DNA from 2 places in the Synechococcus sp. H60.2 genome. Region 2 is predicted to be linked to the other one. Evidence: riboswitches for the same ligand, from Rfam matches in the RefSeq annotation. Region 2 holds a riboswitch; the other holds the start of a gene.

Region 1 (3,962 bases), on a different contig from region 2:
GGGAAGAGGGCAGGATCCCACCTCTTGGGTTTGGTAGGATAGCCTCGACCCTCCTTCCTTCTCTGGCCCAGCCTGGTGTGAGGATGACTCCTATGATCGCTTCCTTATCGTTTATCCGTCTGCAGAAATCCGGCGAACACCAATTTACAGCAGTCCTGCCTGACTTGTGGTTGCAGCGCCATGGCTCCCCAACCCTGGCACGACTGGCTGCCTCTCTGCTGTTGAGCACCAGCTTACTGCTGGCGGCAGGAAGGGATCCCAGTTGGGCGCAAACTTCCCTGGACACTGGCCTTTTGGAGAAGCAGGCCCTGCCCCAGGCGCCACCGCTGCCGGACGACCGCCCGGCCATTTTTGTTGATGCCGCCAACGGCAGCGATACCCAAGGGGATGGATCCCGCAACAACCCCTTCAAGACCATCACCCATGCCATTGGACGGGCGCCAGCGGGCAGCATTATCCAGCTTCTGCCGGGGATCTACAGCGCAGAAAGCGGCGAAGTCTTCCCCATCCGCCTCAAGGCTGGCCTTATCTTGCGCGGGGACGAGTCCAACCTAGGGGAGGGCTACCTGATCGATGGCGGCGGCACCTACATGAGCCCGACCCTGGCCCGGCAAAATGTTGCTCTGCTGGCCGAGACCGGCTCAGAGGTGCGCGGAGTTACCCTGCGCAACCAGGGGCGGCGCGGCTATGCCCTCTGGATAGAATCGGCTTCCCCCCGCATTCTCAACAATAGCTTTGTGGGCAGCATCCACGACGGCATTTTCATTGCTGGCGCCTCCAACCCCTGGATAGAGGGCAACCGCTTCTACAAAAATGGGGCCAACGGCATCTCCGTCTTGGGCACCTCCCAGCCCACCATTGTCAACAACCTCTTCCAAGAGACCGGCTTTGGCCTCACCATCGACCAGCGCTCGGCGCCGATGGTGCGCAACAACCGCATCCTGCAAAACCGCACCGGCATTGTGGTTGGCGGCAGCGCCCGGCCCATCTTGCGCAACAATCTCATTGCCCGCAACCTGGAGACTGGCCTGACAGCTATCACCAACGCCCAGCCCGATCTGGGCACGGCCTCGGATCCTGGCAACAACATTTTTGAGGGCAACGGCCAGTACGACATCCACAACGCCACCCGCGGCCTGCGCCTCAACGCCAACGGCAACCAACTGGCGGGCAAAACCAAAGGGGAGCTGGATCTAGCGGGCCAAACCACGGTTGCTGCCCTGCCCAGCAGCGCCCCACCACCCATTGCTGCCGGCGGCCTGACGCTGCCCAGCGCCCCCCCGGCTCCCAGCCGGGATCCCCAGCCGGCGGTGGCCAAGCCAGCCGAAACTTCCACAAACCTACCGGTGGTGGCGGTGCCGCAATCGACGGCCCCCCTTCCCCCTCCTGCAGCGGGCTCGGGAGGGCGTATTTTGCCCAGCGGCCCCAGCCAGCCGTCAAGCACGCAACCCCAGGAGGTTGTTGCCGTCCCCTTCACCCCCGATGGCTCTACTACGCCTGCCCAGCCGGTTGAGCCGGCTCCTGCCGCCCCTGTCCGCCAGGCCTCTGCAGCTCCCCTTACCGACATCACCACCCTGCTGCCGCCGCCGGCCCGCCGCCAAGCCAGAGAAAACCCTCCTACCTCCTCCTCTGCACCCTCAAGCTCGGCCCCAGCTTCTCCTGCTCAGGCTGCCGACAAGGACTCCGTCCCGCTGACGCGAGCGGCAACCCAGTTTCGCGTCTTGGTGACCCCCAAGGGCAGCGACGATTTGCAGCGGCTGCGGCAGCTCGTCCCTGAGGCGGTGGAGACCGTGTTCAACGGCAGGAGGGTGCTGCAGGCCGGCCTCTACGACAACCGCAGCCAAGCCCAGTCGGTCCTGGATCGCCTGTTGGACGCCGGCTTTGACGCGGTGGCGGAGATGATCTTCCGTTGACCTCACTGCCCAGGGATCCCCCCCGGCAGGATAGGAACTCCCCAGCAGGGAATGTATGATGCCTAGCACGGCTTTTTCCAAAAGGACTGCGGAGAAAGCCGTGCCGTCAGGTTGCTCTGGGGATCAGCCAGGGCAAGCAATGGGGAAAGTCCGGTGCAAATCCGGCGCTGTGCCGCAACTGTGATGGGCTAAGGCCCTCAGTCAGGATGCCCGCCTGCGGCTTTGGCTCACAGCTTAGCTCTTCCGCGTCGCACGGAAGCAGGAGCAACCGGATGAAAGCAATTGTTGTATGTCTCAGCCTTGGGCTGGGGAGCTGGAGTTTGGGGATCCCAGCCTGGGCGCAAGCGGTCTTGGACACCAGTCTTAGTGCCGAGATTTTCAATCAACCCGTCACCACACCGTTTCGCCGCCCTGGCTTGCTGCGGGACTCTTCGCGCCCAGTCTATGTCATCACCCGCCAGCAGATGCGCGAGCAAGGGGCAAGGACGGTGCAAGAAGCCCTGCGCTATCTGCCTGGGATCCTCAGCGATGGCACAGCGGGAACTCAGTTGGGAGCTCTTAGCTCTCAATTCATGCGAGGGGCGCGAACGGCGCAGGTGTTGGTGCTCTTGGACGGCCGCCCCCTCAACGATCTGGGCTTCTTTGGCGGGTTTGACCTCTCTCAACTCACCACAGATATTGTCGAGCGAATTGAAGTCTCTCCCGGTGGCGGCTCTACTCTGTATGGCTCGGATGCTGTTGGCGGCGTGATCAACATCGTTACGGTGGAGCCACAGCCAGAAACGGAGACGGTGCTGGAAGCGGCGGTCGGCAGCTACGGCCTCAATGAGCAAGGGATCCAAAGTCGGGGCCAAGCCCAGGATCTGGGCTGGGTGCTCAGCTATCGCCGTCTGAAAAGTAACAACGACTTTCCCTTTGCAATTGAGCGGCTGGGCAAGTCAGGCAAGCGGGAAAACTCGGCGGTGGAGTACCACAACTTGCAGGCCAAGCTTACCTGGCAACTGGCCAAAGACCAAGTCCTAACAGCCAACGCCCTCTACCTCAATAAAGCCTTTCGTGTGCCCGGCAGTGTGGAATTTCCCTCTCCCGATGCAGAGCAAAACACCAACGATCTGCTGCTGGATCTCAGTTGGCTGTGGACTCAGGCAACAGGATCCCTGCAGGCAAGAGTCTTTTTTGACGATCTCAACTACCGTTTCAGTGCTCCGCAAAGCCAGGGATCCCGCGACGTCATCCTGCGCAATGGCTGGGGATCCCAGCTGCAGTATGCTTGGCAAGCCGGCGAAAACCTAGAGGGAGCTTTGGGGGTAGATTATCGCTCCATCTCAGCTCGCAATACAACTTTTTCCTTTGCCAACGGTTCTGCCAATATCAACTACGACGATACGGTTAACCAGGGCGCCCTGTTTGCCCGCCTGGATTACAGCCCGGATCCCAACTTCCACCTTGATCTGGGCATGCGCCAGGACTTCAGCAGTTTGGCCAATGGCTCGGCCACCTCGCCGGCTGTGGGGATCCGCTGGACAGTGGCGGAAGGCACCACCTTGAGAGCCAACTACGCCAGCAGCTTTCGCACCCCCTTGATCTCGGAATTATTCTTTCGGCTGCGAGGCTTTTTTGAAGTGGATGGCAACCCCAATCTCCGCCCAGAGCGAGGGGAGAGCTTTGACGTTGGCTTGGATCAGAGCCTGGGAGATTTTGGCCTGCTGCGGCTAACGTTTGCCCACAACCGCATCCGCGATGGCATCACCTTTGTCAGCCTGGGGCCGCGCCAGGGAACCTATGAGAATATTGGGCTGGTCGAATACACCGGCCTGGAAGCGGCTTTGGATTTGCGTTTGGGGGAAAACTGGACGCTTTTTGCCAACTACACCCTCAATGATCCCATCATCCGCGCTGCACTTAACCCGGCCACAGTTGGCAAACAGCTAGCCTTTGTGGGAGCCGATAGCTTCAACCTAGGCCTAACCTATCGCTATGAGCAGGGCGGGTACGGCTCGATCTTGATCCATCACATTGGGAGCTTTTTTACCAACAACTCCAATACGG
Region 2 (3,962 bases):
CAAGGCAATTTGCAAGGCTTGCTCGCGGCGGGAAAGGTCAACGCGGGGGAAGGACCAGTTGAGCATGGTTACCGGCCCGGTGAGCATCCCCTTAACCGGCTTTTGGGTTAGAGATTGGGCCACCTTAAACTCCCGCACCGTCATGGGGCAAGGGCGAGACACATCGCCGTAGAGAATGGGGGGACGCACGCAGCGGCTGCCATAGCTCTGCACCCAGCCGTGCTCGGTAAAGGCAAAGCCCTGCAGTTGCTGGGCAAAGTATTCCACCATGTCGGTGCGCTCGAACTCGCCATGCACCAGCACATCCAGGCCAATTTCTTCTTGAATGCGGATGCACCTGGCAATTTCGGCGTCGATAGCGGCCTCGTATTCGGCCTGGGAGATCTCGCCCTTTTTGTACTTGACCCGCCACTGCCGGACTTCGGGGGTTTGGGGAAAAGAACCGATGGTGGTAGTGGGCAGCGGTGGCAGCTTGACCTGCCGGCCTATACGCTGCTCGTAGGGAAGGGAGCGCTGGAAGTCCTGCGCCGTCAGGTTGGCCAAGGCCTGGCGCACCGCAAGGTTGGGGGGATTGAAGTCCTGGAAGGCCTGCCACTGCTGTTCCAGCTTGTTCTGCTGGGCAGCGGTGTCTTCGCCGTTGAGGGTGCGAGCGAGCAGAACCACTTCGGCCAGCTTCTGCTCGGCAAAGCTGAGAACATTGCGCAAAGGCTCTGGCAGGTGGGTTTCCAGAGCAGCGTCGTGGGGCACAAACTGGAGCGAGCAAGAAGGCTGCACCCGCAGGTTGGGGGCTAGGGCTTGCAGCTCTTGCAGAGTGGCCAGAACGGCCTTGGGCTGGATCTGCCAGACATTGCGCCCGTCCACTACCCCCGCCCCTAGGATCTTATCGGCGGGGAAGCCGTGGGCTCTGACCAGTTCCAGGTTGTGGCCGCGGGTGAAGTCGAGGCTGAGGCCGGCTAGCGGCAGCTCCACCACCCAGGGGTAAGTCTCCCCCAAGTCGTCAAAGTAGGTAACCAAGTGGACAGGGATCCCCAACCGAGCCAGCCGGCGGTAGGTCTGCTCCACCGCTTCCCGGAGACTGTCGCCTTCGCTCGTCACCAAGATGGGCTCATGGACTTGCACTTCCCGGATTCCCAGTCGCTGCAGCTCCTGCAGCAGCTCCTCGTAGAGAGGAAGCAGCTTCTCCAGATCTCCCCGCAACTCGCCAGAGCGCTGGCTTAGAGCAAGAAGGGTAACCGGACTGAGGAGGACGGGGCTGGTGCGGTTTCCTAGGATCCCTTGCGCCCGCCGCACTGTGGCCAGGAAGTCATCGAAATGGGCCTGAGGGATCGCGTCGGCCTCAATTTCCGGCACCAGGTAGTGGTAGTTGGTGTCGAACCACTTGGTCATTTCCAAGGCGGGCAGGCCCTCCCGTCCCCGCGCCATGGCAAAGTAGCGCTCCAGGCCTGATAAGCTCTGAAACCGGGAGGGAATCAGCCCCAGCCAGGTGGCCCAGTCCAAAACATGGTCGTAGAGGGTTTGATCTCCTACTGCAATGTGGTCGATGCCAGCCTGAAGCTGTACCCCCCAGACCTGTGCCTCTAGCTCCTGGAGCGTTGCTGACAAGGCCTCCGCCTCCAGGGTGCCGCTCCAAAAGGCTTCCAGCGCTTTCTTCAGCTCGCGGCGCTTGCCCATGCGGGCATAGCCGAGGGTTTGGGTTTCGATGGCCATAAGGTACTGTCTCCTGAACTGAATTCGGTAATTGAGGTTGCCGCCAGTTGGCTTTGTACAGCCGGTTGTCATCCAACCTAGGCAGCAAGAAATGGCCGCCGACATGCCTATCGGTGGGATCCCGGCAGAAGGTTTTCTCTAGGCCAGGAAACCTGCTGTAGCTGTCAAGGCGTTCCTCAACCTATCGGCTGGCCCACTCGGCACAGGAGGGTGCTTAGAGGACTCTTTTGCGCAACCAAAGCAAGAAAACGTCCTCCAAGAGTTAGCTGCCCCTGAGCCAACTGCTTAGCTCTCTTGTCTGCGCTTTTGACTTAGTGCCTACGCTCCAAGAGCGTCGAAAATCCGTAAGCAGGCCGATGAAAAAACTTCGGGACGGGAACGGGCCAACGTCAAAATGGGAAGCATATCTGTACCTCGCAGATATGGTGAACTAGGGAAAAACCGCCGGCGGGCATTCTGACTTGCTCAGTTTTGGAGGGGCTGGCTTGCGTCGTCAAGGGCTTTTGCAACAACAACTAGGGATCCCCGATCCAAAACCGGCTCACAGCTGCGGGACAGCGGCAGATTCTCACTGCACTTTCCCCGTTGCCTCTGACGGCTGATCCCCGTCAGAACCGGCAGTAGACTACATCCTACCACCAGCTTGGAGGAGCTAGTAGCTACTCACTTAGACGGGACTGGGCGGATTTGAACCGCCGACCTAGCGCTTAGGAGGCGCTTGCTCTATCCATCTGAGCTACAGCCCCAGGCAAAGAGAGAATGGAGCAAGGGAAACTGGGCAACACCTACCGATCTTAGACCCCCCAACTTAGATTACCAGAAAGAGCCGTCTAGACCTTTGCCTGGAAGCCAGCCGCAGCCGTGGAGGGGATGTCAAGTCAAAGCCCTTTTGCGCTGTCGCGACAGCGCTGAGTCGGAAGTGAGGTGCCGGATTGGCGGCCAGTCTTCCAAGGTATTTTGATAAAGTATTCTGAATATTCTGGCTGGGAAATTAGCGTTGTCTCGGGGGCGCTTTGTCTGACAGTCTGCTGATCCGCAATGCGGAGCTATTGGTGCCGGAAGGGGATCCCTGGCTGGGAGATGTGCTGGTGCGGGAGGGGCGCATTGCCCAAATCGGCCAGAGTCTCTCGGCAGAAGGGGTGGCTAGGGTTATCGACGCGGAGGGCCATACCCTCATGCCGGGGGTGATCGACCCCCAGGTTCACTTTCGCGAGCCGGGCCGGGAGCACAAAGAAGACCTACAGACGGGATCCTGGGCCTGCGCTCGCGGTGGGGTAACCAGCTTTCTCGAGATGCCCAATACGGATCCGCTGACGATCGACCAGGCAACGCTGGATGACAAGTTGGCCCGGGCCGCCAGCAAGTGCGTGGTCAACTACGGCTTTTTCATCGGGGCCACCGCCGATAACCTCAAAGAGCTGCAAACAGTGCAAGGGGCTTGCGGCATCAAGATCTTCATGGGATCCATGCATGGCCCCTTGCTGGTGGATGACCAAGCGGCATTAGAGCGGATCTTTGCCGAGACGGATCCCAATTTTGTTATCGCCGTCCACGCTGAAGATCACTCGCGGATTCAAGCCCGGCGGGCCCTCTTTGCCGGACGTACAGATGTGGCGGTTCACTCCCTGATTCAGGATGAAGAAGCCGCGCTGATTGCCTCGCAACGGGCTTTGGACTTGGCCACCCGCTACCGCCACCGCCTGCACATTTTGCACCTCTCCACCGGCCTGGAGGTGGAGCTGCTGCGCCAGCACAAACCCGCCTGGGTTAGCGCCGAGGTCACCCCTCAGCACCTGCTGCTCAGCACCGCCGACTACGCCCGCCTGGGATCCCTCGTCCAGATGAACCCGCCGCTGCGGGATCCGGCTAACCTGAACCAGCTCTGGCAGGGGCTACACGACGGCATCCTTGATTGCATCGCCACCGACCATGCCCCCCACACCCTGGCCGAAAAGGCCCAGCCCTACCCCCACTCCCCCTCTGGCATGCCCGGTGTGGAGACGGCCTTGCCCCTGATGCTGACCGCAGCCCAGCAGGGCCGCTGTACCCTGCGCCAGGTGGTGCAGTGGATGTGCGAGGCGCCGGCCCGCCTCTACGGGATCCCCAACAAGGGGCGGCTGCAGGTGGGCTACGATGCCGATCTGGTATTGGTGGATCGCCACACGCCTCAGCCGGTGCGCCGGGAAGAGCTGCTCACCAAATGCGGCTGGAGCCCGTTTGAGGGCTGGGAGCTGGTGGGCTGGCCGCTGCTCACA

The links. Region 2 has a riboswitch for cobalamin ahead of metE (5-methyltetrahydropteroyltriglutamate--homocysteine S-methyltransferase). Riboswitches for the same ligand answer to the same signal wherever they lie in the genome.
Region 1: linked by a shared signal. The riboswitch ahead of NW845_RS09620 (TonB-dependent receptor plug domain-containing protein) and the one ahead of metE (5-methyltetrahydropteroyltriglutamate--homocysteine S-methyltransferase) in region 2 are both predicted to bind cobalamin.

Annotation. Positions count from the first base shown of each region.
Region 1 is NZ_JANSIZ010000057.1:11,341-15,302, reverse strand. It holds gene NW845_RS09625 (DUF1565 domain-containing protein) at 93-1,913, shown strand; cobalamin riboswitch at 2,005-2,146, shown strand; gene NW845_RS09620 (TonB-dependent receptor plug domain-containing protein) at 2,186-3,962, shown strand, end outside.
Region 2 is NZ_JANSIZ010000027.1:21,126-25,087, forward strand. It holds gene metE (5-methyltetrahydropteroyltriglutamate--homocysteine S-methyltransferase) at 1-1,707, opposite strand, end outside; cobalamin riboswitch at 2,136-2,341, opposite strand; tRNA gene NW845_RS06070 (tRNA-Arg) at 2,380-2,453, opposite strand; gene NW845_RS06075 (dihydroorotase) at 2,721-3,962, shown strand, end outside.